Regions from separate parts of the Sporomusa intestinalis genome, predicted to be linked through region 4. Evidence: riboswitches for the same ligand, from Rfam matches in the RefSeq annotation. Region 4 holds a riboswitch; each other region holds the start of a gene.

What was found. A riboswitch is a leader RNA that binds a small molecule or an ion and turns the genes downstream of it on or off. The one in region 4 is predicted to bind S-adenosylmethionine.
Region 1: it holds a riboswitch for S-adenosylmethionine, as region 4 does, so the genes downstream of both, ACZ481_RS17165 (MetQ/NlpA family ABC transporter substrate-binding protein) here and metX (homoserine O-acetyltransferase MetX) in region 4, are expected to answer to the same signal.
Region 2: it holds a riboswitch for S-adenosylmethionine, as region 4 does, so the genes downstream of both, ACZ481_RS00795 (methionine ABC transporter ATP-binding protein) here and metX (homoserine O-acetyltransferase MetX) in region 4, are expected to answer to the same signal.
Region 3: it holds a riboswitch for S-adenosylmethionine, as region 4 does, so the genes downstream of both, metK (methionine adenosyltransferase) here and metX (homoserine O-acetyltransferase MetX) in region 4, are expected to answer to the same signal.

The regions. Positions count from the first base shown of each region.
Region 1 covers NZ_AP042390.1:3,633,739-3,637,947, forward strand. Annotated here, with positions in the region: gene hisZ (ATP phosphoribosyltransferase regulatory subunit) at 1-1,067, opposite strand, end outside; gene ACZ481_RS17160 (YerC/YecD family TrpR-related protein) at 1,085-1,390, opposite strand; SAM riboswitch class I at 1,597-1,701, shown strand; gene ACZ481_RS17165 (MetQ/NlpA family ABC transporter substrate-binding protein) at 1,828-2,649, shown strand; gene ACZ481_RS17170 (TetR/AcrR family transcriptional regulator) at 2,735-3,325, opposite strand; gene ACZ481_RS17175 (DUF456 domain-containing protein) at 3,339-3,857, opposite strand; gene purD (phosphoribosylamine--glycine ligase) at 3,885-4,209, opposite strand, start outside.
Region 2 covers NZ_AP042390.1:153,985-158,193, reverse strand. Annotated here, with positions in the region: gene ACZ481_RS00805 (pyridoxal phosphate-dependent aminotransferase) at 1-468, opposite strand, end outside; gene ACZ481_RS00800 (methionine ABC transporter permease) at 504-1,157, opposite strand; gene ACZ481_RS00795 (methionine ABC transporter ATP-binding protein) at 1,126-2,181, opposite strand; SAM riboswitch class I at 2,260-2,365, opposite strand; gene ACZ481_RS00790 (SagB/ThcOx family dehydrogenase) at 2,484-3,221, opposite strand; rRNA gene rrf (5S ribosomal RNA) at 3,361-3,477, opposite strand; rRNA gene ACZ481_RS00780 (23S ribosomal RNA) at 3,659-4,209, opposite strand, start outside.
Region 3 covers NZ_AP042390.1:2,617,643-2,621,851, reverse strand. Annotated here, with positions in the region: gene remA (extracellular matrix/biofilm regulator RemA) at 1-15, shown strand, start outside; gene gmk (guanylate kinase) at 37-675, shown strand; gene rpoZ (DNA-directed RNA polymerase subunit omega) at 687-893, shown strand; gene coaBC (bifunctional phosphopantothenoylcysteine decarboxylase/phosphopantothenate--cysteine ligase CoaBC) at 903-2,105, shown strand; SAM riboswitch class I at 2,155-2,264, shown strand; gene metK (methionine adenosyltransferase) at 2,334-3,524, shown strand; gene ACZ481_RS12280 (heavy-metal-associated domain-containing protein) at 3,596-3,823, shown strand; gene ACZ481_RS12275 (hypothetical protein) at 3,837-3,971, shown strand; gene priA (primosomal protein N') at 4,049-4,209, shown strand, end outside.
Region 4 covers NZ_AP042390.1:1,404,656-1,408,864, reverse strand. Annotated here, with positions in the region: gene ACZ481_RS06400 (LysR substrate-binding domain-containing protein) at 1-24, opposite strand, end outside; gene ACZ481_RS06395 (hypothetical protein) at 136-303, opposite strand; gene metX (homoserine O-acetyltransferase MetX) at 433-1,632, opposite strand; SAM riboswitch class I at 1,724-1,830, opposite strand; gene ACZ481_RS06385 (hypothetical protein) at 2,015-2,650, shown strand; gene ACZ481_RS06380 (TonB-dependent receptor plug domain-containing protein) at 2,753-4,209, opposite strand, start outside.

The sequences.
Region 1 (4,209 bases), 2.2 Mb from region 4:
GCCGCCTCAATCGCGGCGGCAAGCCGCCCTTGCGCCCAGGCAATATATACCTCCTGCGCCGGCAGGCTGGCACTGATGCCCTGCCGCTCCATCGCCAGCAGCACCCGTTCAATGCCCAGCGCAAAGCCGGTGGCCGGACTGTCAACACCAAAGGCCGCCAGCAGCCTGTCATACCGGCCGCCGCCGCACAGGGGGAAGCCCAGGCCTGGTGTATAGCCTTCCAATACCATGCCTGTATAGTAATCGAAGTCACGAATAATCCCTAAGTCAAAATTAACATACCGGTCCACACCATAGCCGGCCAGCAGCCTGCGGATATCAGCCAGATTAGCCAGAGCCTGCCGGCTCAGGTCATTGTTTACCAGCCGGTAGGCCTTGCTAAGCATCTCCTCCTGGCCATGGAGCAAAGGAATTTGCTGCAGCAAAGCCTGCGCTCCCGGCGATAAGCCGCTAGTTGCCAGGATCTCACCCAGCCCTACTAAATCCCGGGCGACCATAGCGCCCTTGACCTGCTGCTGACATTGCGGTGTTAACCCGCTCTCGGCCATCAGGCCATTGATAAAATCCACCTGGCCTAAGCTGATTTGAAAATTAGCCAGACCGGACTCCAGCATGGTTTCCACGGCCAGCGCCACCACCTCGGCATCGGCCGCCGGCCCGGGCGCGCCTAACAGTTCAACCCCGGCCTGATAAAACTCGCACTGCCGGCCGGCCTGAGCCTGTTCGTGACGGAATACATTGGTCAGATAAAACAGCCGCAGCGGCAGCGCCCCTCCCTTCAGCCTGGTCGCGGCCACGCGGGCAATCGGCGTAGTCATATCCGGTTTAAGCACTAAAATACGGTTGTTGTTGTCGAAAAACTTAAATACCTGCTGATGCATATCACTGCCGGTACCCACGGTGAGGGTTTCAATGTATTCGAACGTTGGGGTGACCACCTCATCATAACCCCAGCGGGAAAACAGTTCCGCCAGTGAGCCTTCGACCAGCCGCTTCTGCCTGGCTTCCCGCCGCAGCAGATCCCGTGTACCATAAGGAATTTGCGGTACAAACTGATTTTTGTTCATTATCCCCACTCCATTTTTTAGTCAGCCTTTTTTCCTTCTAAATGATCCAGTACCGCTTTGTATCCGTCGGCACCGTAATACAGGCAGCGCTTTACCCGGCTGATTGTCGCCGTACTGGCGCCGGTCGACGCTACAATATCATCATAAATGACCCCTGCTTTTAATAAGCGCGCCACTTCCAGCCGCTGGGCCATGGCTTTGATCTCGCCGATTGTACAAACATCCTCAAAAAACTGATAACATTCCTCTTCATTTTGCAGCGACAAAATACCCCTGAACAACTGATCTGTCAGTTCATCTTTCAATTTGGGATTTACCGGCATGCTATGCGCCTCCCTGTAAATGACTTGCTATTGCTATGATTAGTTCGCTGTTAACCTGGATTTTCCTTCTTTAATCCTTTTTATCTTTATTTAATTAAAATGGGCTATATAGTAATAAACTTTGTCTTCTTCACGTAAATAATACATCAATAATCCTGTTGACAGATACATTTTGCCATGGTATCATAAATTTTGTAAATTAAATATACTCATCAAGAGCTGGCTGAGGGAATGGCCCTATGACGCCGCGGCAACCATCGCGCATGCGAACGGTGCCAATTCCACCAGGATTAACTCCTGACAGATGAAGAACTGGACAACAAGCCTCTTCACACTGTCGGAGAGGCTTTAATTATTGGCCACGGAGGAGGGAGGACCGCAACCACTTTGTCTGCTGTCAACAACCATATTATATTTTTATCCAGGAGGAATCATGTATGAAAAGAATAACCTTATTATTGCTTACAGCCTTATTGGCCTTAGCTACCTTCATCAGCGGCTGCGGCGGCAAAGAAACCCCGGCGCCGGCAGCTGCGGAAAAAACGACGGTTAAGGTTGGCGCTACCGCCGTACCCCATGCCGAGATTCTCAATGTAGTCAAACCTGCTTTGGAAAAAGACGGGATTAATCTGGTTATCGTGGAAATGAGCGATTATGTCCGTCCGAATATCGCCGTGGCCGAGAAAGAACTGGACGCGAATTTCTTCCAGCATATTCCCTACCTGACTAAATTCAGCAGCGAGCGTAAACTGGATCTTACCTACACCGCGGCCGTACATATCGAGCCCATGGGCATCTACTCCAAAAAAATCAAAAGTCTGAATGAGCTGCAAAGCGGCACCCAGGTTGCCATTCCTAACGACCCTACCAACGGCGGCCGGGCGTTAGCCCTGTTAGAAAAAGCCGGTATTATTAAACTGAAAGACGGCGTTGGGATTAATGCCACGGTAAAAGACATAGCGGACAACCCCAAAAACGTTAAAATCCGCGAACTGGAAGCCCCGCAGCTGCCGCGCGCCCTGGACGACGTTGCGCTAGCGGTTATCAACACCAATTACGCCCTGGAAGCACAGCTTGTCCCGGCCAAAGATGCGCTCTTTATTGAACAGAAGGACTCTCCTTATGTCAACATTCTGGCCATCCGCAAAGGGGATGAAACCCGCCCGGAAATTCAAAAGCTGACCAAAGCCCTGACCTCGGAAGAAGTAAAAAAATTCATCAACGACAAGTACCAGGGAGCCATTGTCCCGGCCTTCTAAATTATCAACAATACAGGTAAGGCTTGAACCCTTTCGCCCAGAAAGAGGTTCAAGCCTTTTTTCACGCAACCAGGCGTCTTTACACTCAGCGTTTCACAACACCATAGAGAAAAATGTCGGCAATATTGTTGGCATTCGCTTCAATCGAATCGGCCCGGGCATCGACAAAGCCCTGAAAAACCATCATTACAATGACACTAAACAGCCCGTGGGCCGCTTTATGCACATCACACCGGCGGATAGCCCCCTGCTCAATACCAGCCTGCAAAACCGTCTCCAGCACCCCAATGGTATGGCCAAACCGTTCGCGGTATTTTTCGCGCTGGGCCGCAGTAAAGTTTGATGCTTCCTCATGGCCCAGGCCGCGCATCTCGTGCATCAGTACCCGCCATAAATCAGCATTAGCGACATAAAATTCTAAAAAAACCTTAATTACTTTCTTTATTTTGATTAGCGGCAATTCATCAAGACCGGCCAGCCGGTTAAGCTCAGCTTCAAATTTGGCGCTGCGCTCTTTGACCAGGGTATAAAACAGCTGCTCCTTACTGGCAAAATAATTATATACCGTGCCTTTGCCGGTATCGGCCATGGCAATAATCTCATCGACAGTGGCCCGGTGATACCCCTTGCGGGAAAAAACAGTATAAGCGGCATCGAGTATTTGCTGTCGTTTCATATGGTTCCTCCTGTCACCCTGCCCACGTTAGCCTGGAAATGATCAGCGCCACCATGCCGATGGCCATCGCTAGTTTGAAGATAAGCCCCAATGCCTGACCGACCACAATACTTTTTGCCACTCGCCCGGCCTTTTCCGAGTTGCCTGTGGCAGCGTATTCCGCCAGATAGCCGGCGGCAAAAGAACCGCCCACGGCTCCGGCGATAGACCCCAGGCCCGGCATGATCCCGGTACCAAGAATCCCGCCGGCGATACCGCCGATAAATGCGGCCAGAACCGCCCTATTTGAGGCATTTTCCTTTTTTGCCCCTAACGCGCCGGCGACAAACTCAACCAGTTCCCCGGCCAGCACAGCGCCAAACAGAATAAGCAGGACCGTATGATTCATATAGACAAAGGATTCCAGATAACCATAGCCCAGGGCAATGAAAAAAATCAGCCAATTCCCGGGTAAGCCGATAACCGTTAAGCCAATGCCGATAACAGTCACAACAAGGACCAGTAAATTGATGGCTATTAAACCAGCATCCAAAGTATGCACTCCTTCTGCGCGCTGCCTTTACTTCCGGTTCAACGCCCGGTGGGCAATGTCTCTACGATACTGCATGCCGGCAAACTGTATCGCCGGCACCGCCTGGTAGACCTTAGCCACCGCGGCCTGAATGTCAGGGGCAACCGCAGTCACACCCAGCACCCGGCCGCCATTAGTCACAATCCGGCCATCCTGGCAGCCTGTCCCGGCATGAAAAACCAGGGCCCCCTGCGCCTCAGCCTGTTCGAGCCCGCTGATAGGATCGCCTTTGGCATAGCTGCCGGGATACCCGTCAGCGGCCAGTACCACACACACGGCGGCTTGGTTTGCCCATTCAAGGGTGATGTCTGCC
Region 2 (4,209 bases), 1.3 Mb from region 4:
ATTAAATGCCGGCGGGGTTAAGCTGACATACCGGGGTACCGCGCCGCACAGGATTACATCAGCGCCATAATTTTCATAAAACGGTTCAAATATAATGACTTCATCGCCGGGGTTAACAATTGCCAGGAGGGTGGCAATCATTCCCTCTGTGGCTCCGCAACACACGGTAAGCTGGCGTTCAGGGTCGATAACAACGCCATAGTCCCGTTCCACCTTGGCGGCAATAGCATCACGCAGGCCTTTTGTGCCCCAGGTTATGGCGTATTGATTATGATCGTCATTAACTGCCCTGACAGCAGCCTGTTTAATCGCTGCCGGCGCCGGAAAATCAGGGAACCCCTGGGCAAGATTGATCGCATTATGGGCAGCCGCAATCCGGCTCATCTCTCTAATGACTGATTCAGTAAATTGCCGGGCCTTGGCTGAAGCGTAACCGCCGCCACGAATATTGCCAATAATAGCTTCCATGCTTACGTATACCCCCTGTATTCTGTTTCCATAGTTTAGCGTTTGTTAAGTTTATGGGCGAAGTAGTCGCCACTGGACTGGACAATCTGTACCAGCGCGATCAGGATAACAACCGTTGCCAGCATGACATCCGCTCTAAAGCGTTGATAACCATAGCGGATCGCCAGGTCTCCCAAACCGCCGCCGCCAATTGCACCAGCCATGGCCGAATAACCAATCAAACTGATTACCATTAATGTCAGCCCTAGTAATATAGATGGCAGGGCTTCCGGGATAAGCACCTTCAAGATGATTTGCCGGGGCGATGCCCCCATTGACTGCGCTGCTTCGACAAGTCCGGCATCCACTTCTTTGAGGGCTGACTCTACAACCCGGCCGACAAAGGGAATGGCCGCAATGGTGAGAGGTACGATCGCCGCATTGGTGCCGATGGATGTACCAACAATAATCCTGGTAAAAGGTATAATAGCGACCATCAAAATAATAAACGGAGTTGACCTGGCAGCATTAACTATTGCCCCTAAGGCCTGGTTAAAAACCAGGTTCTCTTTTATATGGCCCTTGCCGGTAATAACCAGGATTACCCCGAGCGGGATTCCCAGCAAGGCGGAGACCAGGGCTGAAACCGCTACCATATACACTGTTTCGCCAAAAGCCTCAGCCAGCAGCATAAGCATGTCTTGTGACATATCCAATCACCTCTGTTCCTAAATCTCTGGCCTGCAGATAATGCAGCGCAGCTTGAATATCCTCCTGTTTGCCTGACAGCTCTATAACCAGCGTGCCATAAGGTATTGCCTGTAAATGGTCGATATTGCCGGAGATTATATTGACATCAACGGCAAAACGCCTGATTAGGCCGGCAATAACAGGTTCATTCGTGGCCGTCCCAAAAAAAGATAAGCGCACAACCAGGTTGCTGCCGGCAACCGGCTGGTCTGATACCATCTCGGCCAAGGCTTCCGGCAATTTATTATTTACTACGGCTTTAATAAACTCACGGGCGGTGTCTGACTGCGGCCTGGTAAATACATCAAACACCTTCCCGGTTTCCACAAGCCGGCCGGCTTCAATTACGGCCACTTGATCACAGATTGCCTTAATGACATGCATTTCATGGGTAATCAAAACAATCGTCAAGCCGAGCTTTCTATTAATATCTTTCAATAAAGCCAGAATTGACTCTGTCGTCTGCGGGTCAAGGGCTGAAGTTGCCTCATCGCATAATAGCACTTTGGGCTCACTCGCCAGGGCCCGGGCAATGCCTACCCGTTGTTTTTGCCCGCCGCTGAGCTGGGCCGGGTAAACATCTTTTTTGTCAGACAAGCCAACAAGCTCTAACAGCGGCAGTACTTTTTTTATCCGCTCCGCTTTACCGATACCGGCAATTTCCAAGGGAAAAGCTACGTTGTCGAGCACGGTGCGCGAAGACAACAGATTAAAATGCTGAAAAATCATGCCGATGCTTTTACGGGCATCGCGCAATTGCGCTTCCGACAACGCTGTCATTTCCTGGCCGGCAACAAATACCTGGCCGGCGGTAGGACGTTCCAATAGGTTTATGCAGCGGATAAGCGTGCTTTTACCGGCGCCACTTTTGCCGATAATGCCATAAATCTCGCCCTGCTTTATAGCCAAAGATACATTATCAAGGGCGATTACCGCGCCGGAATCGCCGTTATATATCTTCTGCAATCCTGTTAATGAAATCATAGTAACTGCCTCCCTTTTATGCTGTACAAATAAAAAACCTCTTCGCAGTCGAAGAGGCATAATTCAAAAACTATGCATTCTTCATCTGCCAAACCCTTACAGGTTGCAGGAATTGGCACCGTTCGCTTTGCGATGGTTGCCGCGGCTTCATTGGGCCAGTCCCTCAGCCAACTCTTGATGAAAAATACTGTATTCTTTTTTTATTCTTGAGTAATAGTAACACAGGTATATGTAACTGTCAAGAATTTTTATTGGTCAGTAAGAGTGGGTTCCCTCTTCCCTATCGCCTGGTACTACATGGGTTATATTCTTTTCCCAACAGTTGCTACATAGACAGCAAACTGGTTATCGCCATCAATGACCAGTGCCGCATTAAGCTTATCATCATCAAAAGCGGCAATGGCGCACACGCCGCAATCCACTGCGGTTGCCGCCAGGTAGAGGTTCTGGCAGACATGACCGGCATCCAGGTGTAAATACCGGTAGCCGCGCTGGCCATAGCGGTAGGTCATACGATAAGCAGCTGCCGTCCAAATAAATGTAACTGCACTTGTCTTAACAAACTTTTGCCCCAGACATGCTTCTGTAATTATTTCGGCGATATTGCCTGTGGCCTCTAGCTTGGCCAATTGGTGATCAACCGCTAAGAACCTGTATAATCCCGGTTCCAAACCAGCAACCTGATTCACTAGCAGATACGTCTCAAAGGCGTGTCTTGCCCCGGCTGAAGGTACGGTTCTGAAGGTGACCAAATGCGGTTCAATCGACTTAACCCCTTGTGTGCACCACAGCAAATAAGAAAGCTCAGATAAAGACAATGCCTTGGCTGCATAGTTACGGACACTGGTCCGATGCTGAATCGCCTGGGTTAGGGAAATATCAGCCGTCCCCGAACTGTGATCTGGCAGATCGATCACAAAGCCGGTATTACCTATATCCATTTCCACCGGCGGGTGTGGCAAGCCCCGGGCCTGATCAGAATGTGTGGCAAATTTGTACTTGGTTTTCTCCATAAACTCTTTGCCTATTTTGCTTGCCATTTGATTAACCCTCCCTCGTGTAGATTGCCGGTTTGTACCTAATAATTATTATAATATAATATGGCAAATAAAAAAAGTTTTTGCAAACAGTCAAAACTTACGGTAAATAAAAAACACCTACATTCAGTAGGTGCTTTGCAACCAGCAACTTCCTAATCTCCCGGGCCGTTTCCAGCCAAGTACCTTCGGCGTTTGTGGGCTTAACTGCTGTGTTCGGTATGGGAACAGGTGGAACCCCACAGCTATCGTCACTGGATTTTTAAGCAGAGAACCAGGTTTTTAGGAGCGATAGCGACGCGGAAACCTGCGTGAATCGCTTAGTTCCAAGCGGAGCGCGGAACCTCCTAATTCTCCTCTCTTTATTCCCTGAAAACTTCACAGAAGATAAGCATTGCGCAATAATCATCGATGTTTGCACTTCATGCAAACGAGGGTTTAAAGTCAAGTCCTCGGCCTATTAGTACCAGTCCGCTCCATGGATCACTCCACTTCCACTCCTGGCCTATCAACCTTGTCTTCTCCAAGGGGCCTTACTTCTTGCGAATGACAGACCTCATCTTAAGGCTGGTTTCACGCTTAGATGCTTTCAGCGTTTATCCTTTCCGGACGTAGCTACCCAGCTCTACCCCTGGCGGGATAACTGGTACACCATGGGTCCGTCCACTCCGGTCCTCTCGTACTAGGAGCAGTTCCCTTCAAGTCTCTTACGCCCGCGATGGATAGGGACCGAACTGTCTCACGACGTTCTGAACCCAGCTCACGTACCACTTTAATGGGCGAACAGCCCAACCCTTGGGACCTACTTCAGCCCCAGGATGTGATGAGCCGACATCGAGGTGCCAAACCTCCCCGTCGATATGGACTCTTGGGAGAGATTAGCCTGTTATCCCCAGGGTAGCTTTTATCCGTTGAGCGATGGCCCTTCCACTCGGTACCACCGGATCACTAAGCCCGACTTTCGTCCCTGCTCGACTTGTCTGTCTTGCAG
Region 3 (4,209 bases), 1.2 Mb from region 4:
GAATCGGCGGAATAACTGCCCGGAAGGAGATTGACGATGGCGCAGCAAGGAATTTTGATTGTTATTTCCGGACCTTCCGGCACCGGAAAAGGTACTATTTGCCGTGAGTTGCTGCGTAGCAATCCCCGTCTGAAATACTCGATATCAGCCACTACACGCCCGCCGCGGGTGGGAGAGGTAGATGGGGTAAACTACCTGTTTACTGGCAAAGATCAGTTTAAGAAAATGATTGAAAACGGCGAATTGCTGGAATGGGCCGAAGTGTACGGTAATTTCTACGGCACACCACGCCAATATGTGCTTGACCAGCTAAATAACGGGTATGATGTCGTACTGGAAATTGATACCCAGGGAGCCATGAAGGTCAAGGATAATTTCTCGCAGGGTGTTTATGTATATGTTGTCCCGCCTTCCCTTAATGAGCTGGCTGACAGGATTTATAAACGCGGCACCGACAGCCCTGATGTGATTAGAAAACGCTTGCATTGCGTAAGCAGTGAGCTTAAGCTGGCGCGCAACTATCATTATATCGTGGTCAATGATCAGGTAGCTGCCGCTGTCCAAAGAATTGAAACGATAATCACTGCCGAAAAATACCGGGCAGAACGGAATATCGATTTAATCGACAGTCTCTACCGTTCAAAGTGTATAGGCACACCTTCAAGTAAAGGCTAGGGGGAAACATAATGATTAATCCATCTTTAGATGTTTTAGTAGAGAAAGTTGACAGTAAATACACACTGGTGGTGCTTGCGGCCAAACGGGCAAGAGAAATAATGGACGGAAAGCCGTCTTTAGCAGAATCAAAATCCAATAAGCCTGTTACAATTGCCCTGGAAGAAATAGCCCAGCGGAAAATAACCTACGAACGCACCAAAACCGGCATTAAATAGGAGGAAGCCATGTCCTCAGGTCAAACGATTGTCATGGGTGTTGCCGGCGGCATTGCTGCCTATAAAGCAGTCGATGTTGTCAGCCGTTTAAAAAAAACCGGCTGCAATGTTTATGTCATCATGACAAAAGCCGCCACTGCTTTCGTTACGCCGCTCACCTTCCGGGAAATCAGCGGCAATCCGGTTGTCACCGATATGTGGGAAGAGCCCAAAACCTGGAATGTCCAGCATATTGCCCTGGCTTCACAGGCTGATTTATTTTTAGTTGCCCCGGCAACAGCCAATATTATCGGCAAAATTGCCAATGGTATTGCCGACGATATGCTTACAACCACCGTCATGGCCACTACGGCGCCGGTTATGCTCGCGCCGGCTATGAATACAAATATGTTTCTCAATCCGGTCACACAGCAAAATCTAATTAAGCTAAAAAGCTTAGGTTATCATATTATGGAACCGGCCTCAGGTATGCTGGCTTGTGGAATCGAAGGACCCGGCCGGTTACCCGAACCGGCCGCGATTGTGGAGAAGCTCCTGTCTATCCTGCATCCCCGCCGTGAGCTGGCGGGGAAACGCCTGCTGGTTACTGCCGCCGGCACCAGGGAACCCATCGACCCTGTCAGATACCTTGGCAACCGTTCCAGCGGTAAAATGGGCTATGCCCTGGCCCAGGCAGCGGCAGCGCGTGGTGCTGAAGTTATTTTAATTTCCGGACCGTCCAGCTTGCCTGTACCGCCGGGCATTACCATAAAGAGGGTAGAAACAGCGGCGGAGATGCACAATGCCGTTCTGGCCGACTTTGACGCCGTTGATATCGTCGTTAAAGCCGCGGCTGTTGCCGATTACCGGCCTGAACTGGCAGCAGAGCAAAAAATAAAAAAAACCGGCCAGGCACTGACCCTGAATCTGGTCAAAAATCCGGATATTTTGCATGATTTGGGCCAGCGGAAAAAGCAGCAGCTATTAATTGGCTTTGCGGCTGAGACAGAAGGCCTGATCGAACATGCCCAGGAAAAACTGCGCAAGAAAAACCTGGATATGATTGTAGCCAATGATGTCACTTTACCTGGTGCCGGTTTTAATCTGGACACCAATATCGTAAAAATTGTTCACAAAAACGGCTTGGTAGAAGCACTGCCACTGCAAAGTAAACAGCAGGTTGCAGAAATCATTTTAGACAGAATTTGTGCTATGCTGACAAATTCTACTTGATTTTTTTTATTAATTCGATTAAAATTTGATATGAAAATTGCATACTCTATACTCATCAAGAGTTGGTGGAGGGACTGGCCCGATGAAACCGCGGCAACCATTTAGCATTATTCGGCTAAAAACGGTGCCAATTCCGGCGGCAAGACCGTAAGATGGGAGTGAAAGAAAAAATCACACCCCCTTGCGGGGGTTTTCTTTTTTTAAATATAACAGGGAGGGATACTGATCTTGGAAAAAAAACGCGTGCTTTTTACTTCTGAATCTGTCACGGAAGGCCATCCGGATAAGATAGCCGACCAAATTTCCGACAGTGTGCTTGATGCGATTCTGGCTCATGACCCGTCAGCCCGGGTTGCCTGCGAAACCCTGGTAACAACCGGTATTGTGCACGTAGTGGGAGAAATCACCACTAATTGCTATGTAGATATTCCCAAAATTGTCCGTGAAACCATCAAGAGTATCGGCTATACCCGGGCCAAATATGGTTTTGACGGTGAAACCTGCGGTGTGTTAACCTCGATTGACGAACAATCGCCGGATATTGCCCTGGGAGTGGACAAGGCCTGGGAAGCAAAACAGGGCGATATGGACGCGATTGAAGCCATTGGAGCCGGCGATCAGGGGATGATGTTCGGCTATGCCACCAACGAAACCCCCGAATATATGCCGCTGCCAATCGCTTTAGCCCATAAACTGGCCCGCAGACTGTCCGAGGTCCGTAAAAGCGGTGAGCTCGGCTACCTCCGTCCTGATGGCAAGACCCAGGTTACAGTTGAGTATGAAGATGGCAAACCGGTACGCATTGATACGATTGTTGTGTCCACTCAGCACAGCCCGGAAGTAGACCGCGAAACTATCGAAAAGGATCTAATCGCCGCCGTCGTCGTGCCGATCGTGCCCCAGGATCTGTTAGACGCCAAAACAAAATATTATATCAACCCGACCGGTCGTTTCGTGGTCGGCGGACCGCAAGGCGATGCCGGTTTAACAGGACGGAAAATCATCGTTGACACCTATGGCGGCATGGCCCGGCATGGCGGTGGCGCTTTTTCGGGTAAAGACCCAACAAAGGTCGACCGTTCCGCTGCTTATGCTGCCCGCTATGTAGCCAAAAACGTAGTTGCCGCCGGCTTAGCCGATAAATGCGAAATCCAACTGGCCTATGCCATCGGTATTGCCCGGCCGGTTTCCGTTATGGTAGAGACATTCGGTACTGCGAAAATTTCCGAATCGAAAATAGTTGAACTCATCAATAAGCATTTTGATTTAAGACCGGCCGGTATTATTAAATCCCTGAATCTCCGGCGGCCGATTTACCGTCAGACTGCTGCCTATGGCCATTTTGGCCGCACCGATGTCAGCCTGCCCTGGGAGCAGACCGACAAAGCGGAAATTCTGCACAAAGAAGCAAATCTGTAGCTAATTAATTAGCGGCCAATGGTAATACTAACAATGGTGGACACTCAAGTCAGTAACAAGGAGGTATTCCATTGGCTACACAGAAAAACACCAAACAATCCATCTACCGTGTTGGAGGCCTTAAAGGCGACCATTGCCGGGATCGTATTGAGCATACTTTGTCCCATCTTCATGGTGTCTCCTCAGTAAAGGTGTCCTTAACCAACCATCAGGTTGCAGTCACCCATGACGAAGCGGTTACTCCCAGCGGCTATATTGAAGAAACGCTGCAATCACTGGGCTATTCCATTCAGGGTTAGGAAGTGTGCTTATATGAAGCTTCGTTTTTCGCCGCTGCGCCGACACCGGGCCAGACGTTTTTTTAAACGTTTGCCAATGGACACTGGGTTTGACTGGGAAATGGCCGCTCATTATCCGGATAACCGCCAGCAGGTATTTGACAAGTAAAAAGCGAATATCTATTTATAATTAAAAAGGGGACTGCACAGTCCCCTTCTCTTTATTCGGCGATAAGTGGTGAGACTATGGCAAATACTGCCCAGATTATTGTTAACATTCCGGCCCGCGGCCTTGACCGGCCTTTTTCTTATACGATTCCGGCCCATCTGGACAATGCCCGGGTGGGCTGCCGGGTACTTGTGCCTTTTGGCAGCCGTAAGGTGGAAGGATTTATCATTGGCCTGGA
Region 4 (4,209 bases):
ATAGGTTAGATGCAGAATGTCCACGCCAATACTCCTCTACCAAAAATAAGGTATATAGTTCAAAAAAGAACTATATACCTTATACTATGGCTGGCCTTACCAATAACTGTCAAGCGTATTTTGCTTATTCCCCGGTTATGAAGGTACGGCCCGGTCCCAAAATTCCTTGGTCTGCGTTATATCCCGCGTAACGGGAATGGGTACGATTTTTTCCCGTTTATCAACAAGCGCGCCTTGTTGTGCTGTTGCATTATCATTTGACGGCAGCTTATAGCCGAATATCCATGTCAGTAACCCTTGCATGTACTTTCTCCCCTTTACCTGAATGACTGGTACCTTTACATTGATTGTAAAGGCAGCGGCCAATTAAGTAAAATATCTATTATGCATAGTTATAATTACCTGCGGTTATACAAGGGGAAAAAGCTGCGTTTATACCTCCGCCGGCAGCAGGCGGGCGCCGAGATAGGCCAGGCTGGACGCCCGGAACCGGAACCATTGCCTGATCGGCACAGCAACAGGCGCCGGCAGGGCGGCATCTATAAACCGGGTAAGTATTGGCCTGAGCAATTGAAAATCGATCAGAAATCCGTCATGGCCGTGGGGGCTGTCAAGCACCGCCAACTCGGTCCGGACGCCCACCCGGCGCAAGGTTTCCGCCAATTCTTCCTGCTGATGCGGCGGATACAGGATATCGGAACTGACCCCGACAATAAGCACCCGGGCATCGATACGGGCCAAAGCCTCCTCCTGCGTGGCGTAACCGTCGCTGATGTCGAAAAGATCCAGCGCCCGCAGCAGATAAAGATAGGAATTGGCATCAAAGCGTCTAACGATATTCGCTCCCTGGTAATCTAAATAGTTTTCAACCTCAAACTGCCCGCTCCGTGTGCGCCGGCCAAACTTATACGCCATAGACAGCTCGCTCTGATAGGTAATCATGCCCAGGGCCCGGGCCGCCGCCAGGCCTTTCTCCGGACCGGGCCCGCCATAATACTCCCCGTTGTTCCAGGCGGGATCAAGCATGACTGCCTGCCGTCCCACCCGGTTATAGGCAATGGCCTGGGGCGAGGCATAGCCTGGGGCGGCAATGACAGCAACGGCATCAATAAAGCCCGGATAGCTTACCGCCCATTCCAGAACCTGCATCCCGCCCATCGAACCGCCGATCACCAGGGCCAGGTGCTGAATCCCCAGCACCTCCAGCAGCCGCTTCTGGACCTTTACCATATCTTTAATGGTTATCTCCGGAAAACGCATGCCATAGGGTTTGCCAGTAGCCGGGTCAGGCGAGGCGGGACCTGTCGTCCCCTGACAGCCGCCAAGCACATTCGCGCAAATAATGTAAAACCGGTCGGTGTCCAGCGTCCGCCCGGGACCGATTAACGGTTCCCACCAGCCTCGCTCATCATACGGCCCGTGGGCGGCCGGATGACTGTCGCCGGTCAGCGCGTGCGCCACCAGGACGACATTGTCGCCGGCCGCAGACAGTGTGCCATAGGTTTCATACGCCACCGTAATCTCCGTTAAACAACCGCCCTGTACCAGGGTAAACGGATTTTCCGGGCTGGCAATCCGGGCCAGCTTGAGCTGCGACCGCCATTTAAAACCGGGAAAAAAGGTAACAACCATGAACTTAGCCCCCTTTTTTAATCCTGTATAAATTATATATAAAAATTAAAAACCCCCTCTCAGAGGGGGCATATTGACATATACCTAATCCCTCTCATCTCCCAGGAATATCTGATTCCTGCTGGAATTAGCACCTCTGCGTAATACGCCGGTTGCCGGGTGTCATCGGGCCAGTCCCTCGACCTCTCTGGATAAGAGTTAATATGAAATTAATGGGTTGTGATGTATAAAATGATAGCGAAGCTGAGAACATTTGTCAAGTATATCCTCTGCTTTTTTCTGCAATATAAGGAAGCATTTAACCATAAAACCAATTATAATAGACACATGACTTATCTCTGCCAATATACGCCGCCCGGCTATAATCAGAAGGAGCAATACGATGCATAGATTATTGGAGTTATACAATACCCTGCTGACTGCCTATGGCCGTCAAAACTGGTGGCCTGCCAAAACCCCTTTTGAAATGATGGTCGGCGCCATTCTGACCCAGAACACCACCTGGACCAATGTGGAAAAGGCGCTGGCCAATATAGGCGACCGGTTATCGCCAGCCTTTATTGCCGGGGTCGGGACCGGGGAACTGGCCCAGCTCATCCGTTCCAGCGGCTATTATAATCAAAAGGCGCTGAAACTTAAAGCCCTGACCCAATGGTATGAAAAGTACGGGTATACTATTGAAAAAGCGGCCGCCGGCGACGGCGATGCGCTCCGGGCTGAACTGCTGGCCGTAAACGGCATCGGCCGGGAAACAGCTGATGCCATCTTGTTATACGCCCTGAACAAACCCTTTTTTGTGATAGACACCTATACCAAACGCCTGTTGCACCGGTTTGGTTATGACCTCCCGCCCACTTATGACGGCTTGCGGCGGCAACTGGAAGCGAACCTGCCCCGGGACGTATACCTGTACGGGGAATTTCACGGCCTGATTGTGCAGCATGCCAAGCGGCACTGCAAAAAGCAGCCTGCCTGCGCGGGCTGCCCTGTTGCCGGTAGCTGCCGGCAGCGCATGTGAGTTACCCGCCGGACAAAGGGGGCTCTGGCTAAAAGTCGCCCAACCCGCTTAAAGAGCATTGCTAAGCGGGTTGGGCACCAGGAAAGTCCTTCTCCCGACAAATCAGAAGGTCATCTTATATCCCAGCATGTAATTACAGGGAGTAAAATAATAGGCGGTAGAGGAGGAGCGATAGGAAATATCATCCCTGTCAAGCAGATTGTTAACTGTCAGAAATACACTGCTGTTCTCTGTCGTGGCATAATTAACATTTAAATTGACAGCTAAATACGGCTTGGTGTCTTTGCCGCTCAATACCCGCTTCGCCATGTAGGCTGCATTTAATGCGGCATTCCATCTCTCTTGCTGGTAGGTTACGCCGCTGTTAAGCTGCCACCGTGAGTAATCGCGCTGCCACCCGGCGGAAACGCCATTGTCTATAGTTTTTGTTTTCGGATTGCCATAGCTAACGGCGTAGCGGTAACCAAACGGGCTGTCGCTTGTAATAACGCATTCCAGCTCAATGCCGGTATTTTTCAAGTTCTCATTTTTATAGGTGAATTCTTCCCGCGTGGAATTATAGGTAGCGGTAATATTATCATCAATCTCATAATGGAACAACGCAGCCCGCCACTTATGAGCACCGACATCCTTTTTCCAGCCCAGTTCATAATGCGTGCCGGTTTGGGCCTGCAAAGCCGCGCCGGCCTCTGTTTTCCATATTTGGTGCAAATCCGGCATTTTATAGGATTGTCCCACACTGGCGTACACATTTTCCGCCTCAGCTAATTTATGGATAAACTGCGCCTGGCCGCTAAAGTTTGTTTCGTTATAATCATTAGGCGCGCCCGTCGTCCAGGATTCGCGCGCGCTCAAAATTAATGTGTTCAATGCGCTGACCGGTTTTTCGTACTGCGTATAAGCGGAAAAATTGTTCCTGGTCTGCTTCGGGCTGGAATCCGGAGTATATTCTTCCCGCTTATAGGAACCGCCCAGCAGCCATTTGGCATTGCCTATATCCCAATCCTTTTGCGCTTCAAGTCCGAAGTTTCGGTTCTTCTCTTCGTCGGTGGCATGTTCGCCTGATTTAAAAGTCAACTCATCCTTCTCCCGTACCCGGTCTAGGTAATAAAACGTGGACTGGAAATGATCATCATGATAAGCTAACTGCACATTATTCCGTTTTACATCCTGCTCGGTGTCTTTTGTACTTGTGATGTAATGATAATTTGATTCAACATGGTTGAATGACAGATCCCAATTATCGTTAACCATATAGTTCAGGCTTACATTATTGTTATCCGGTCCTCGCCATTTCCTGCCGTCGCTGGCAACATGATCGCGGGTACCCCAGTCGGAATATTGATAGCCAATGCCAAGCCTGCCCGCTTGCAGGCCAAGAGTATACTCCTGCTGACCGTAATTGCCCCAGCCGGTTTTAAAGTAATTGGCGCGCGTCTTCTTAGTAATAATATTGATAACACCGCCGGTTGCCTCACTGCCGTACAAAACAGAACCGCCGCCTCTGACAATCTCGACCCGCTCGATATTTTCCACCGGTATATCGTTCAAGTCATAGG